2 linked regions of the Robertmurraya sp. FSL R5-0851 genome follow. The protein of the gene in region 2 interacts with the protein of the main gene of each other region in a pairwise test. Links are inferred from orthologs where the notes say so. Each region holds a gene or a part of one and is shown on either strand. Other genes may lie near its edges.

The links.
Region 1: the proteins of MKX65_RS16595 (region 2) and ndk interact in binary tests that used the Escherichia coli proteins (3 or more experiments, as listed by UniProt). The link is inferred for Robertmurraya sp. FSL R5-0851 from one-to-one orthologs.

What each region holds. Positions count from the first base shown.
Region 1 is NZ_JBBOOE010000001.1:3,028,150-3,031,116, forward strand. It holds ndk (nucleoside-diphosphate kinase), read right to left. Parts: upstream 1,724-2,967; coding sequence 1,277-1,723; downstream 1-1,276. Other genes in the region: aroC (chorismate synthase), read right to left, coding at 1-218; MKX65_RS15585 (CheR family methyltransferase), read right to left, coding at 333-1,109; hepT (heptaprenyl diphosphate synthase component II), read right to left, coding at 1,816-2,778; MKX65_RS15600 (demethylmenaquinone methyltransferase), read right to left, coding at 2,818-2,967. UniProt on the Escherichia coli protein: Major role in the synthesis of nucleoside triphosphates other than ATP. The ATP gamma phosphate is transferred to the NDP beta phosphate via a ping-pong mechanism, using a phosphorylated active-site intermediate.
Region 2 is NZ_JBBOOE010000001.1:3,213,467-3,226,815, forward strand. What follows is about bases 1-2,893. They hold MKX65_RS16595 (5-formyltetrahydrofolate cyclo-ligase), read right to left. Parts: upstream 1,784-2,893; coding sequence 1,217-1,783; downstream 1-1,216. Other genes in these bases: MKX65_RS16585 (L-lactate dehydrogenase), read right to left, coding at 1-391; MKX65_RS16590 (DUF92 domain-containing protein), read right to left, coding at 448-1,224; rpmG (50S ribosomal protein L33), read right to left, coding at 1,857-2,006; MKX65_RS16605 (hypothetical protein), read right to left, coding at 2,081-2,710; MKX65_RS16610 (sugar phosphate nucleotidyltransferase), read right to left, coding at 2,712-2,893. Also shown: more of MKX65_RS16610, read right to left, coding at 2,894-4,154; MKX65_RS16615 (glycosyltransferase family 4 protein), read right to left, coding at 4,195-5,376; MKX65_RS16620 (DUF4912 domain-containing protein), read right to left, coding at 5,366-5,854; MKX65_RS16625 (hypothetical protein), read left to right, coding at 6,170-6,538; MKX65_RS16630 (endolytic transglycosylase MltG), read left to right, coding at 6,531-7,040; phosphate signaling complex protein PhoU, read right to left, coding at 7,068-7,727; phosphate ABC transporter ATP-binding protein PstB, read right to left, coding at 7,790-8,569; phosphate ABC transporter permease PstA, read right to left, coding at 8,644-9,528; phosphate ABC transporter permease subunit PstC, read right to left, coding at 9,530-10,435; MKX65_RS16655 (PstS family phosphate ABC transporter substrate-binding protein), read right to left, coding at 10,628-11,602; MKX65_RS16660 (peptidoglycan D,D-transpeptidase FtsI family protein), read right to left, coding at 11,754-13,349. UniProt on the Escherichia coli protein: Involved in the removal of 5-formyltetrahydrofolate.

The sequences.
Region 1 (2,967 bases), 190 kb from region 2 along the record:
GCTACAGGTGATGCAAGTGTTAATCCATGTCTGACACCGCTTGTAATATGTACAGTATCCTTTTCAATTTGCATTCTTCTACCGCGACCATGCCCTTTTTGTCTTCTTGCTAATTCTTTGTCAATGTCCTCTGCAAGAAGCGGCATTCCTGCTGGTAAACCTTCAATAATTGTTGTTAATTGTGGACCGTGTGACTCTCCTGCTGTTAAATATCTCATTTCTCTTTCCCCCTTCAACTCATTAAAGGATTATTTCTCAATATAACATATGTCCTTAAATAAACATAGCAGAAATTTGTGAATTTACAAAAAAAGAAGCCAAATTTTTGGCCCCTATCTTCTACGATAAAAAAAAGTGTCTTCTGTTTCAAGTCCATATACAGATGGATTAAAGATTTGCTCGGTACTACCGACAAAGAAAATCCCTTCCTGTCTCAATGCCTCACTGAATTTATAGTATAATACATCTTTCGCTTCTTCCGTAAAATAAATTAATACGTTTCGACACACAATCAAGTCAAAAGGCCCTCCAAAAGGATCAGCAAGTAAATTCTGCTTCTTAAATGTTACCGTCTTTTTGATATCGTCAGAAATCTTAAAGAAACTTCCATCCTGTGTGAAAAATTTCTTTTTCATTTCGGAAGGTACTTCATTCAAAGAACGTTCTGGATACATGCCGATCTTTGCTCTTTCTATTACATTATCATCGATATCAGTAGCCAAAACTTGAATCTGTGAAAGTGGCATAAAGTTTGAAAGGATCATGGCAATTGTATACGGTTCCTCACCTGTTGAACAAGCAGCACTCCACACCTTCAGACGCTTATTCTTCTCTATTAGTTTAGGAAGAATTTTCGTTTCTAATACTTCCCATCGTTTCCCATTTCGATAAAATTCCGACACATTGATCGTCATACGATCAAGAAACTCATTTAATAATAGCTTGTCCTGACTAATTGCTAAGTAATAGTCCTGAAATGAGCGAAACCCTTTTTTTTCATATAGAGAAATTAAGCGCCTTTTCATTTGTGCTTCTTTGTATAACGACAAATCAATCCCAGTCTTTTTCTTTATATTTATAATAAATTGTTCATAATCATTTCCCAGCATACTTTTTCTCCCCTGAACTTGAACTTTTCTATCTGTATGTATTATTATAGCGAAATTCAATAAAAAAGGAGAAAAATTATGTGAGAAAAGCCTTGGGTATTTTTTACTCCTATGTTTTGAATACGGTTACAAAAAAGAGACTTGTAAAAAACAAGTCTCTTTTAGTATTAATAAGCCCAATTGTTTATAAGCTTGTTATATGAAAGAAGTTCCTCTTCTTTAAAGAATAAAGCGATTTCTCTTTCAGCACTTGCAGCTGAATCTGATCCATGGATAATATTTTTCCCAACAATCACAGCAAAGTCCCCACGGATGGTTCCCGGTTGAGAATCCTTTGGATTTGTTGCACCCATCATTTGGCGTGCAGCAGCAATTACATTTTCCCCTTCCCAAACCATTGCGAAAACAGGACCTGAAGTGATAAAGTCAACCAACTCACCGAAGAAAGGGCGTTCTTTATGTTCACCGTAATGCTGTTCAGCTAACTCATTAGAAATCAGCATTAACTTTGCACCCACTAATTGAAAGCCCTTTCTCTCAAAACGTCCAACTATTTCACCAATCAAATTGCGTTGGACCCCATCTGGTTTAACCATTAAAAATGTTTTCTCCATCAGTTACACTCCTCTATGATTCGTATATGTATATGATTGCCAATAAACAATCCACGAAAATCGTAACATAGTTATAACTGATTTCGCAACATTTAAAATTTTCGTTTACCTATGTACACAGCTATATCTCTTAACGTCTTTTTGGCACGGTTATTTGGTAATTGATTTAATACATCAATCGCCTTGTGTAAGTACCGATCACTTATAGAAAGTGATCGCTCAATCGCATCAGAATTCTTTATTGCACGGATAATCTCTTCAATTTCTGCGGATGAAGTATGTTCATGAACAGCAGTAATTTTTTTACGTAAAGAATTATCTTCCATTGCAAACAATACTGGTAGGGTAATATTCCCTTGTAATAAGTCTCCTCCAGCTGGTTTACCTAATTGCTCTTCCGTACCCGTAAAGTCCAGAACATCATCCGTGATTTGAAAAGACATACCTACATAATATCCAAACTGATACAGCTTCTTGTGAATCTCTTCATCCACGTTTGCTGCCACCGCCCCGAGTTGACAGCTAGCTGCAATCAATAAAGCTGTTTTTCGCTTAATACGCAGCAGATAGTCACGTAGTGTTTGATTGTAATCATATTTAAATTTTATTTGCTCAATTTCCCCAACACATAACTGAACAATCGTTTCAGAGAGAATTTGGTGAGCAAGTGGGTTTTTAATATTTGTCATTAATTCTAGCGATCTGGCAAAAATATAGTCGCCTGTATACATCGCAATCCGATTATCCCATTTGGCTTTAATGGTTGGCTGGCCGCGTCTAAGTTCTGCATCGTCAATGACATCGTCATGAACAAGTGAAGCCATATGGATAAGTTCTAGCGCTACTGCCACGTTCTTCATTCCATGTATATCATAGTCGCCAAACTTTCCTGACAGCAAAACAAAAACAGGGCGAATTCTCTTCCCCCCTGCTTGCAACAAGTGTAGAGATGCTTGACGAAGAAGAGGTGACTCAGCCTCCACCGTATCTTCTAGTGTTTTCTCAATTATATTAATATCTGAGTTTAAAAATGAATACATCATTTTCAGCTTCATTCGTGAATCACCTAGCCTAACCTGTACATGAAGATTATTTTATTTATGACCAAAATGAACAGCAGCTGCCCCGCCACTGTATGGCTTATAAGTGACGTCCTTAAAACCAGCTTGTTTGAATAATTCAGCGAGTTCTTTTACCCCTGGAAAATCTCTAGCTGATTCTTGCAGCCAGGAATATTCACTATA
Region 2 (13,349 bases):
CATAGGTTAAAATGTCTACCGGATTTGTAGCAACTAAAAATATACCATCAAAGGAATTTGCCATAACTTGCTCAACAATCCCTTTAAAAATACGCGTATTTTTTTCAACTAGATCTAATCTAGTTTCACCTGGCTTTTGATTTGCCCCTGCACAAATGACCACTAAATCAGCATCTTTACAATCACTATAATCACCAAACCATATCTTTGTTGGGCTTGGAGCAAAAGGCATCCCATGGTTTAAATCCATAGCATCTCCTTCTGATTTTTCTTTATTTAAATCAATTAGCACTAGTTCTTCCGTTACCCCTTGGTTTAACAGTGCAAATGCATAACTAGAACCTACAGCACCCGTTCCAATTAGAGCTACACGATTAACATGATTTTTCATTCCATTCCCTCCTTCGTTCATTACTTATGGTTTCCACATTACATTATTTTCATGACCTAATACATTAACAATATCGCTATAGCAGGAGCAATGCCAGATATGAAGTTTACAACATCATTATTTAAAAATTTTCTTCCTCTTATTAACGCTGTTCTTCTTTGACAATGAATGATTTTCTCGGTTTCTACCCCACATCGAGAACACCTATACAACGCTTGTACATATGCACCGAGGAATGTATCTATAACATTACCTAGAAATCCAAATAAAAAAATCACCCAAAATTCAGATATTTGTAAGTTAAATAGTACATAAGATGAATAGGCAATCAAAATAGCTCCTGCTACCGCTGCCATTGTCCCTAATAAACTGACTGCTCCCGACGTTCCTCTTTCAACAACTGAAAAAGTACGAACAGAGTAAGGGCGTCTTTTACTTAACGTGCCAATTTCCGATGCCCAAGTATCAGAGTTAGATGTAGCAATAAAAACACAAAAAGCTAAGAGTAAATGATTAGTTTGAAAGAATCCATACAATACGCTTAGTAGTGCCGCCATTCCACCATTGGCCAACACTTGCTGATAATCACGTCTAGAACCCTTCGCATGCTTCTCCTCGACTACCATTTTCTCCTTCCTTTTGTATACAGACCAAAGACTGGAAGAAACAAAGAATATCCCTAATAAAATCAATCCTTTTAGCCCCAAGCCAAAGCAAATAAGTAGCCCAACAAATACAGCTGATACACTCCCTGACTTGGTCAAAAAACGCAAGGCATACCCAAGAATAGATGCCACAATGATAAAGGACGATATTAGGATATATTCAATCAATACCAATAACCTCCTCTGAGGTAATAAGCTTTTTCACAGGAATATCATGTGGTTCTAATGGAAGCGAAGGGATGATTTGTTCTGGAAAAGCTAATGAGATCGTATTACCTTCATAATCACTTAGAAAACGATCGTAATAACCACCCCCGAAACCAATACGGTAGCCTTTTGATGTATACCCTAAGCCTGGGACAATAACTAAATCTATTTTACTTTTATGAACTTCAACCGTTTGACTGACAATTGGTTCTAGCAGGCCAAAAAAGACGGTTTCTAGTTGTTCAAAAGATTGAATTCTATGAAAAGTCATTGTACGAGTCTCTTTGTGACACTTTGGAACGACAATCGTTTTCCCTGCTTCCCAAGCCTCACGAATGATCGGGTATGTATCTACTTCTGGTGTTCTTGAAATGGTAATTGCAATGGTAGTAGCGTCCCTCCACTCCTCCGTTTGGAATAAACGAGTAGCAATCTGAGTGGATTGATTTTCATATTGTTGTTGCGGCTTTTTCTGAAGGTCTTGTTGAAGGATGGTACGAAGGAACCTTTTACTGGTCAATGAAATTCCCCCTGGTATTTGAATGTATGTATGAATATAAACACAAAAAAAGCAGTGGGAATGACCCTACTGCTTATTTTGTTTCACGGTGTAAAGTAACTCGCTTTAATCTTGGGCAATATTTTTTCAGCTCGATACGATCTGGGTTATTGCGCTTATTTTTTGTAGTGATATAGTTACGATCACCAGTTTCAGTGCAAGCTAATGTAATGTTCACACGCATATTTATCCCTCCAAACTCTATCTGTTCAGACTTGTTCGTTATTTGTTCATACGACTTTTCTATAATACCATTATTTATTTTGAAATGCTAGTGTGTTTTTTTAAAATTGTATCATTAAGATGTAAAAGCAAATTCTTCTCCGTTCCTTGAACCACCCACGCGGTGCCTTTTCTCGAAGTTTGAGCTGGTACGGTTAAGTCGAGTGTAAAGATACTTGCCGCAGCGCCCTTTCCCATCGGCTGATATTTCAAAATTCCTTTCGTTTGATCGGCCCATATTTGTTCTGTTGGAATATTCCAAAGAGGCTGTACGGTTTGTTGAATCGCTCCTTCTTCGGATTGCCCATTTACTAGAAACATCTTTTCACCTGAAAGATGAAAAATCACTCTTTCAAGTGGCGATACAAACGAGAGATGTTCGGTTGCCACTTCGTGATGACGGCTCATAAAGACTAGCTTCATGTTCTTTTCCACTGCACTATGATTTCTGACATACACTTGGAACAATCGAACTTTTGAATGGATACTTTCTTCTTTAACATGAATGGAAATCAACTCTGAAGAGATTATTTTTTCATGCCCATTGGAGATCCAATGCATATTTCCACCTATCCATAAACCCGGTATAGTTGAAAACTGTTTTCTCATATAAGGAGTGTGCTCAACTGGATCCTTTTCTATCGACAGATACGTATTTGTTATCATATTACACCCCTTGATAGATTGTTATTTGATTACGGCATTCATAGGCCATTGCTCTAGCAGTTTCAATACTCTCCGCATGTGTATAAATGGTTATATATTCTTCCATTTCGAACGGAAAAATATATATCCAACGATTATCACTTAAGTGGAGCTGAACTCCTTCTTTTATGTTTATATCCCTTGTTTTTTCAAGCATACTCTCAATAAGTATTCTAACCATTTTACTTTTTAATTGTGAGGGACAATGTATTTTTGTTATAGTCACTATTGCATCAATTGGGAGCTTTGTTTCAAGACTCTCCATGCTGTATTCACTACCTTGATAATCCTCATGCTCATAAATAAGGCCATTTTCATAAAAATTTTCAGGTTTGGTAGCAGCACTACTACTTATTTTACTCTGAATCTCTTTCTTTTCAAAAACCACCATATTATCCAGCATACTCGCTCCTTCTTCAACCACAACAAATGAAGCGATGACACAATTTACAATATGAGAGTCCTTTTTTATTTGAACTCCATCCCATAGAATGGAATCTTCTATAAAACAGTCCACCTCTATTACACAATTTTTCCCAATGACGGTATTTGCTCCAATGATCGTATTGGAACCAAGTTTTGAACCTTCACCAATTAGAACGGGACCTTCAATTCTACACAAAGGATCAATTTCACAATTTGGGCCAACCCACACATCTTTTTTAATCTCCTTGTACCCTCTTTTTTCTTTCCATCCCAAGAAGGGTGACAAGAAATCTCGATGTACTTGGTGGTATGTATGAATTTGACCTATGTCCATCCAGTAGCCCTCCAAACTAAAGCTGTAAAGAGCAACATTCTTCTCCAGTAATAAGGGAAATAAATCATGGCTAAAATCGAATGGACAGTCGCATGGAATATAGTTTAATATGGATGGTTCAATTATATAAATCCCTGTATTGATTTGATCACTAAAGATTAGGTGCTGAGGCGGCTTTTCAAGAAAACAACGAACTTTCCCTTTCTTATCTTTGATGACTATCCCGTAATGTTCAGGTTGTGCTATCGAGGTTGTTATTACCGTAAGCTCACTTCTTGATTCAAAATGGAATGTAACAGCCTTTTGAAGATTAAATTGATTAACCACATCTGAAGATATAACAATAAATGTTCCATCAATAAATTCCTTTAAAGCTTGAAGACCACCTGCTGTACCCATCGGGTTTGTCTCATATAAATAAACAAGCTTAACTCCATATTTGCTCCCGTCACCACAATGTTTTTGTATTTTTGTCGCTAGATGATGGATTGTTATGGCTATTTCCGTTACTCCCTGTGACTTTAACCATGAGATACAAAGATCAATGACAGGAGTATTCAAAATTGGTACGAGAGGTTTAGGAGTTAATAATGTAAGTGGCGACATCCGGGACCCTTTCCCACCAGCCAATATCACGCCCTTCATTCTTATCTCTCCTCTACATCCTTTGTTTGTGCGAACTTAGTTACAACCTAATCTGCATAACCGTTTCTTCAAAAACTCGGTGTGTATCCTCTGCAATTTTATTCCAGCTATACATCGTATCAACCATTCTCTTTCCACTCTCACCTAATTGTATGGCAAGTTCTTCATTGTCTAAAAGCATCATTGCCTGCTCAATAAAACTCTTGGCATTATTGCTACTCATTAATAACCCCGTGTGTAAATGACTAATAATGCTCTTTAAACCTCCAACATTCGATACAATCGTTGGTTTCGAGTAGGCCATAGCTTCTAACGCAACGATCCCAAACGGCTCATACAAACTTGGAAAAACAGCTAAATAGCATTGTTTAAAGAGAGCTTCTCTTTCGTCATCTGTAACAAATCCAATGAAATGAATATTGTTCAACCCAAGGACTTCCACTCGGTGTCTAAACTCTTGAAGCATTGGACCTTTCCCAGCAATAATAAAGTAAACATCAGGTCGACTTCTTTCCATTTCTTTTGCTGCCTCAATAAGAGTATGGAAACCTTTTTCATTTACCATCCGACCAATTGAAAATACCATTTTTTTCTTCTTATGAATGGGGAATTTTTCTAAGATTTCCTTTTTATAAGTAATGTTGGCAATGCTTGTATCTATTCCATTAGGAATCATGACAATTTTTTCGGGCTCTATTTTAAAAATGTGAAGTACTTCTTCTTTCATAGAAGAGCTACAAATAATGATTTTATCTGAATGATGAATGAGCTCTTTCTCTTGTTCATAAATCTTTTTTTGCATTTCAGTATATATTCCTTCATTCCTACCATGTTCAGTAGCGTGTATCGTTGTAACTAAAGGTAACTGTCGTTTCTCTTTCAATGTCACCGCAGCAGCACCTACAAGCCAATCGTGAGCATGAATCAAAGCATATTCATGTTCTTTCATCAGATCCATTGCTTGATGAACAATTGATAAATTTAAGCCTCCGACCCAACGAATAAAGCTGGGGTCTCCCTCATTCAAAGGAACTACCCTAAATATTTCTATATTACCTATTCTTTCATACATTGGAAGCGCCTCGACCCAAGTCGTTATGATATGAATCTGATAGCCAATGATCGTTAATGCTTTAGCTAATCCTTCCACATGCCTAGACAATCCTCCAACAACATTTGGAGGGTATTCCCATGAGAGCATTAGAATTTTCTTATTGTTCACGTTCCCACTCACTTTCCTTCACATTTTCATAGAAGCTGTATGTGCTAACATATTCATTCCATTCACGTGAATTTTTTACAATGACATGAAGTGACTTCTGTTCTTCAAGGAAATCCGTTTGTTCTATTTGGATAAACTCAGAACGATGAACTGGGAAGTATTGTTCCTCCACGAAAAACCCTAATTCCAGTAAATATACTTTGTTATCCTTCAAACCTTTTAATGTCCAATAGTTTTGTTGTACAGGAACACTAATATCTAAGAAAGGAAACTTTGTCTCATTATTATCGAGTTGTTTGGTCACATCATAAACTCTCACAATCTGACCTACAAGAGACTGTTTAAAAAAGCGTTGTATAACATCCATTTTTAGTGGTGACGTATACCAACAAACGAAAAGCTTGTCTTTAGCAATAAATTGAGTGTGTATCCCATCCTTTTCTTTTGTTTTAGCCAATGTATCGGAAACAATCGTCATTATGCACCTCAAGAATTTAGAAATTAACAGTATATGTTTTCAGTCTTTAAAAATACCTATTTGTTAGTTTCATCGTAGCACTGATAGGTTTCTCTCACAATAAACACATTTTGTCGTAATCTGCCTAACCCCGTCACACCTTTTTTTATAGGAAGAATTATTTTTAAAATTTACAGGTCTTGTAAGAAAAACTAGTCATTTCGACCTTTTTTTCTCATTTACCTCGACAAAACCCTCTTATCTTCTTACTTTGATTCGAAAATTGTCGTGTATAGTGATACAATGTTTTTATTGATTTTTTAAGAGGTGAAAGAAATGGAATATGTGTTACTAAGTTTATTGGTTATATCTATACTACTCTTCGTCCTATCTTTTTTTGTTAAGGATCCGGTGAAAGAGCTTAAGAATGAAATTGATCAGTTATCCCTAAACCAAATTCAAGAGCTATATCAAATGAAGAGAAAAATAAAGATTCTCGAGGAGGAACTTTTAGTACCCGATTCAGATTTCTCTGGTACTGCTTCTCAAAAAAGAGAGGTTCATGCTATTTTAAAGAACCAAGTTTGGTCACTATCTCAACAAGGTCTCTCCATTGAACAAATTGCAAAGCAATCTTCTCTTCCTATTGAGGATGTTGAGATTATTTTAAATGAGTTTTCTATGAGAGGAGAAACATATGAATAAGATTCACCTAAGAGCATTCGCTTTTGGTCTTCTCTTATCCACTTGCATATTTGGGACGTATTATTACTTTTCTGGAGACAATGGAGCAGCAGCTAAGCTAAGTAATGAAGAGTTAATTGCCCAAGTAGAAGATAAAGGATATAAAGTAGTTGAAGAAAAAGCATATGAAGAATTAGAAGCAAAGGCAAAGGATGCTGAGGCAACACCACCTGAAGAAGAAACAAAAGAGACAGAACAAACGGATACCACGAAAGAAGAGACAGCCAAAGAAGAAGAACAGCCTGCGGAAGCAGTTAAGGAGTACAAACTTAACATTATTAGTGGGATGCAATCGAGTGAGATTGCCACACTTTTAAAGGACGCAGGAATCATCACTGATGCTTTTGAATTCGAACAATATTTAATCAATACTGGTTATCATACGAAAGTTCAACTAGGTGAGTTTGTCGTAAAAAGCGATATGACATTCGAACAACTTGCAAAGATCATAACAAAAAGCTGAAGATGAATTTCTCTTCAGCTTTTTATATTATTCATTTAAGTCATAGTGCCTACCTTTAACAAGATAAAACGTGTGTTCAGCAATATTGGTCACATGATCCGCCGCTCTTTCTAGATAACGGCAAGTAAAAGATAGTTGTGTAATTTGCGCCAGAAATTCTGGCTTTTCTTGATTGATTCTCAAAAGCTCTTGTATGGTTACGCCATACAAATTGTCAACATCATCATCCATATCTGCCACCTGTTTTGCCTTTTGTACATCCTCCTCAATAAACGACTCTAGGGAGAGCTTTAACATTTTTGATGTAATTTCATACATTTCTTTAATATGAACAATTGGTTTTACATGTTCTTCACTGCCGATTCGAATAGCTGACTTCGCCACATTGACCGCAAAGTCGGCAATGCGCTCGATATCGGTAGCAATTTTAATAGCTACAATGATTCGGCGTAAGTCTATAGCTACAGGTTGCTGCTTTGCAATTAAAAGAATAGCAAAGTCGTTAATTTCTTCATACATCACATCAGCTCTTGTATCATTTTCCATGATTTCTAGCGCAAGTTCCACGTTCTTTGTCTCTAATGCAGTGATTGACTCTTTTAATGCTTCATCTGCAAAGTTCCCTAGCTCAACTAGCTTATTTTGAAGTTCCTTAAGATCAAAATGAAATTTTTCACGTACAACCATATTTGTCTTCCTTTCATGTCCGATTGGTATTGTTAACAATCAAATCGTTTGTTATGAGTATATTATCCGAAGCGACCAGTAATATAGTCTTCTGTACGTTGATCAGAAGGAGTCGAGAATATTTTGTTTGTATCGTCAAATTCTACTACTTCTCCATTTAAGAAAAATGCCGTTTTATCCGAAATACGGGCAGCTTGCTGCATATTATGTGTAACAATTATGATACTATATTCCTTTTTAAGCTCTTGGACCAATTGCTCTACTTTAAGAGTCGAAATAGGATCAAGGGCTGACGTAGGTTCATCCATTAAGATAACATCTGGCTCGATGGCTAAACAGCGCGCAATACAAAGACGTTGTTGCTGACCTCCGGAGAGACCGTACGCATTTTCATTCAAACGATCTTTTACTTCATCCCAAATTGCCGCACCGCGCAAACTCTTTTCAACAATCTCATCAAGAACTTTTTTATTGCGAATTCCATGAATTTTAGGTCCATATGCAATATTTTCATAAATGGATTTTGGAAATGGATTTGGTTTTTGGAAAACCATTCCTACGTTTGTTCGTAAATCTTCCACTTTATATGATTTATCTAATATACTTCTTTCACGATACAAAATATCTCCAGAAATTTTCACCACTGGAATCAGTTCAACCATTCGATTTAACGTTTTAATAAATGTTGACTTCCCACAACCTGAAGGACCAATGATGGCTGTTACTTCCCTCTCATTTATATCAAGGTTAATATTCTTTAATGCATGGTCTGTACCATACCAAAGGTTCAAATCCTTCGTTTGATAAGCAAGGCTCTTCTTACTTCCCTTATTTGCACTCATATGATCACTAGACTCTTCCGCAGTTTTATTTTCACTGTATGTTGAAACGACCATCGTAAAACCCCTCCACCCAATTAAAATCTTCTTTGAAATTTATTTCTTATTAACACTGCTATTGAGTTCATTATGAATAAAACCAATAATAGAACAACAATGGTTGCAGCCGCTAGGTTTGCATATTCATCCACTAAAGCTGAATCAATGGTCCAGTAATAAATTTGCAGCGGCATGACCGTAAATTTATCTAAAAGACCTTCAGGTAATGGAATAATAAATGCTGGAATACCAATTACTACAAGTGGTGCTGTTTCACCAATTGCACGTGATAATGCTAAAATGACTCCGGTTAAAATCCCTGGTAGTGCAGCAGGTAAAACTACGTTTTTTATCGTTTGCCATTTCGTCGCACCCATTCCATAAGACGCTTCCCTTAAGAACTGAGGAACCGCACGAATGGCTTCTTGACTTGCAACGACTACTACAGGAAGAACCAATAGAGCCATTGTGAATCCTCCGGCTAAAACTACTGCTCCTAGATTTAATCCTCTTACAAAGATTGTTAAACCCAAAATTCCAAAAACGATGGAAGGAACTCCAGCAAGATTAGATATATTCATTTGTATAAAGGCTTGTAATCGACCCTTTTTTGCATATTCTTCTAAATAAATAGCAGTACCTACTCCTAGGATTAATGTTACTGGTGCGACCACTAGCATTAGCCACAAGGTACCCATGATTGCTCCCTTAATACCGGCTCTCTCTGCGTTTGTAGAAAGTCTGTTATTTAAGAAGTCAAAATCAATCCAACCAAGGCTCTGTGCAAATACTCGATAAATTAATACGACCAAAACAAGTAGTCCAAATAAGGTCGCTAAAAGAAACAAGGTTTTTGCTATACGATTAGTAAGGAGACGAGATGTCATCTTTTTTTGAACTTGATTTGTATCAACGTATTTCATCTTAATATTCCTCCCTAAACTTACGAGAGATATACTGGGCAATTAAATTCATGACTAGTGTAAAAACAAATAAAGTCATTGCCACTGCATAAAGACTGTAATAAAGCGTGGAACCTGCAGGAGCATCTCCTCCTGTAACTTCTACTATATATGCAGTCATTGTTTGCATGGATTGGGTAATATCAAATGTGAAGACTTTGTTACTTCCACTTGCTATAGTTACGATCATCGTTTCACCAATTGCGCGGGAAATTCCGAGAACAAATGAAGCAACAATTCCAGATATAGCAGCGGGAACGACTACCTTCCAAGTTACTTCAAATTTTGTCGACCCTAAACCTAAGGCTCCTTCTCTCATTGCATTAGGTACGGAGCTCATTGCGTCTTCCGAAAGAGAAGCAACCATTGGAATAATCATAATCCCCATAACTATACCCGGACTGAGGATATTGGTAGGCTCAAGTGTAGGTATAAGCTTTGTTAATAGGGGAGTCACAAATGTAAAAGCAAAGAAACCATATACAATCGTTGGAATACCTGCAAGTATTTCTAACATTGGTTTTAGTAATTTTCTAACTCTGTCAGACGCATACTCACTTAAATATACAGCTGTCATTAGTCCAATAGGAATCGCTACTAACATAGCTATAGCAGAAGATATGATGGTCGCAGTTAGTAATGGCAAAACACCAAATTGTGCACTTTCACCAAGTGGCTTTAAGACTGTGCCAGTAAAAAACTCCACAAAGGAGACCTCTCTAAAAAACGCGATTGTTTCTGTTAATAAGGTTAGTACAATACCTATAGTTGTTAAAATAGAAATAATAGCAATGGTAAGTAGTATTTTAGGCATTAACCCCTCTAAAACACTAGCCGTACTAACAGAACGCTTGTTTTTCTCAATCATCTCTCGAACACTTAATGTATTCGATTCCCTTGATACATCTTTTTCCAAGGATAAAACCCCTTTCATCCAGACCCTATCATCCTTATCATGCAATGAATGATTCTTTTTATTCTAATGTTAAACAGCTAAGAAGATGAGAATGACCCCTCTCATCTTCTTAGTACTCCAGATTAGTTTCTGAATACCTTCTTATTATTTTAAGCCTTCAAGAGTGCTGATTGTTGCTTCCACTTCCTCGTCAGTTAAAGGAGCGAAACCAGTATTTTTAGCAACTTCTTGAGCATTTTCCATTGTGTAGATTGCATAATCTAATACTTGTGGCTTTTCTTTTGCCATATTTACGTTTAAATATGTGAAAACTGGACGTGTGAATGGAGAATATGCAAACTCTTCACCTTCACCGATTGTTTCTAAAGTAGGCTCAACCCCACCGTTACCAAAGTCTACTTTCACAGCTTTTAATTTATCTTTGTTGTTTTCATAGTAACCATAACCGAAGAAAGCAATAGCATTCTTTTCTTTAGAAACCAAGTCTACAAGTGTAGAGTAATCTTGTTGAAGGTTAACACCTTCTACTAGATCTTGCTCTTCAAGAATTTTTTCCCAGAAAAACTCATAAGTACCGTGGTTTTCGTTAGGACCCATTGTTACAATTGGCTCGTTCGGGAAATCCGGGCGAATATCAGACCAGTTTTTCTTTTCACCTAAGAAAATTTGTTTTACTTCATCTTGAGTCAGCTCTTCAGCCCAGTCATTGTCGCTATTAATTACAAAAGTTAATCCGTCTAAAGCAACTTTCATTTCTTGAACTTCAATTCCTAATTCTTCAGCAGTCGCCGTTTCTTCTTCCTTGATTTGACGAGAAGCATCGTTGAAATCTGTTCCATCTTCAACTAAGAACTTCTTGAATCCAGCAGAAGTACCAGCACGTCCAACTTCAACTGAAACATTTTCTTGAGCATTTGTCATATATTGTTCAGCCATTTCAACCATGAACGGATATACTGTACCTGAACCATCAATTACTACAGATCCTTCTAATTCAGCTGTTTCGTTAGTACCTTCTGTACCTTCTTCAGTAGCTTCTTCTCCGCCACCACAAGCAGCAATAATAGACATAACAGCTGCAAGCATTAGAAGTAGGCTGAGTTTCTTGAGATTTTTCATTCGGTAATTCCTCCTAAGAAATAAAGGTTGTTTTATTGTGTGCTACAAGTAATACAATAATACTGAACTGTTAAAGGGGTTTTAACCGTTTGTAAAGGTTTTGTAAATTAAGTAGAAATGTGTGTGAACGTGTCGGAATTTGGGCAAAGTATTATTTTGTTTTCTTTAGATGAAAGTACGTATCTAGCACTTTTCTCCCTATTTCCAAATTTGGTGAAGGTCCTTTTTCCCCTGTGTATACCCATGGAACAACAACAGCCATCGATATCTCAGGATTGTTAGAAGGTGCATACGCCACAAGGCTCAAATTCATTACAGCCGGTGGCTCTTTATATAAATGCCTTGATGGGCCATCATAAAATGCCTGTGCAGTTCCCGTTTTTCCAGCTGGCGAATAGGCAGCACCCTTAAATTCTTTATATGCTGTACCTAATGGATGCTGCATGACTTGACGAAAGCCCTCTTGTACCCTCTTCATATTCGACTCGTTCACATCAATTCGATTTAGTATTTTTGGCTTTAGTTCCCGCACAAGTGCCCCAGGAGCATATATATTTTGAAGATTCGTTTGCCTTATCTCCTTTACCATTCTTGGCTGTAGCCGATTTCCCCCATTTGCGATTGTACTTACATATTGGGCAAGCTGCATGGGTGTGTATGTATCATATTGCCCGATCACTAAATCCAATAAAAACCCAGGCTTTGTGCTAGCTCCTTTATAACCGATGGTTTCATTAGGAAGATCAATTCCCGTTCTAGTTCCAAGACCAAATTGACCGAACGAATCACGAACAATATTAAAGGTATTGGGTTCAAGGATTAATGGTTTATCGTATGCATAATGACCATTTCCTATTTTTATTGCGGTATGAAACATATACACATTGGAGGATCTTCTTAACGCATAAACATCATCGATCGGACCAAAATTCTGCCAAGATTTCTTCACAGGCGTTCCTTTTATTTTCATAGGCGCATCAACTAGTACAGTTCTAGGCTTAATTACTCCCTGTTGAAAACCAGTTAATATCGTTGCACCCTTTACAGTCGAACCGACATTGTAAGAAGTTGTGATATTCCCTAATGAAAAGTCTTCTGCTTTAAAGTTTCCATCGTCCGTCTGACTCAATAACTTTCCAGCCATTGTTAAAACTTCACCTGTACGTGGATCCATTAAAACAACAAATGCTCGATCTAAAAACTCGGTTTCCTTGTTTTTCTTCGTTTTCATTAGCACGTCTTCAATTATTTTTTCGACAGCTAGTTGCAATTCCATATCAATACTTAATATAAGGTCATTGCCTTGTTCACCTTCAGAAATGGTCTCTGACTCAATTATTTCTCCAGATTTGTTTGTTACCTTCTTAATTTTTGATTTTTGTCCACTAAGGACGTCCTCATACTGATATTCAATATAACTTTTCCCAACACGATCATTACGGTTATATTCTCTTGCAACGTAATAATCCAAATGATCTCTTGGTATTCCTTCCTTTGTGTCAGTCACTTTTCCAAGGACAGTCTTCAACGTATTATTAAACTTATATACTCTTTCCCAATCAGTAATGGTTTCTATACCCGGTAGAGATTGCAAGCTTTCACTAACTTTTGCAAACTCTTTATCTGAGACATCTTTGTTTTTTATCACCTGCGGAGTAAATTCCGTACTGTTTCTTAATTCCTTCCATATGGATATAATCTCCAAATCATGATCTTTGAATGGTTCGATATCCTGTTGCGTGATTCG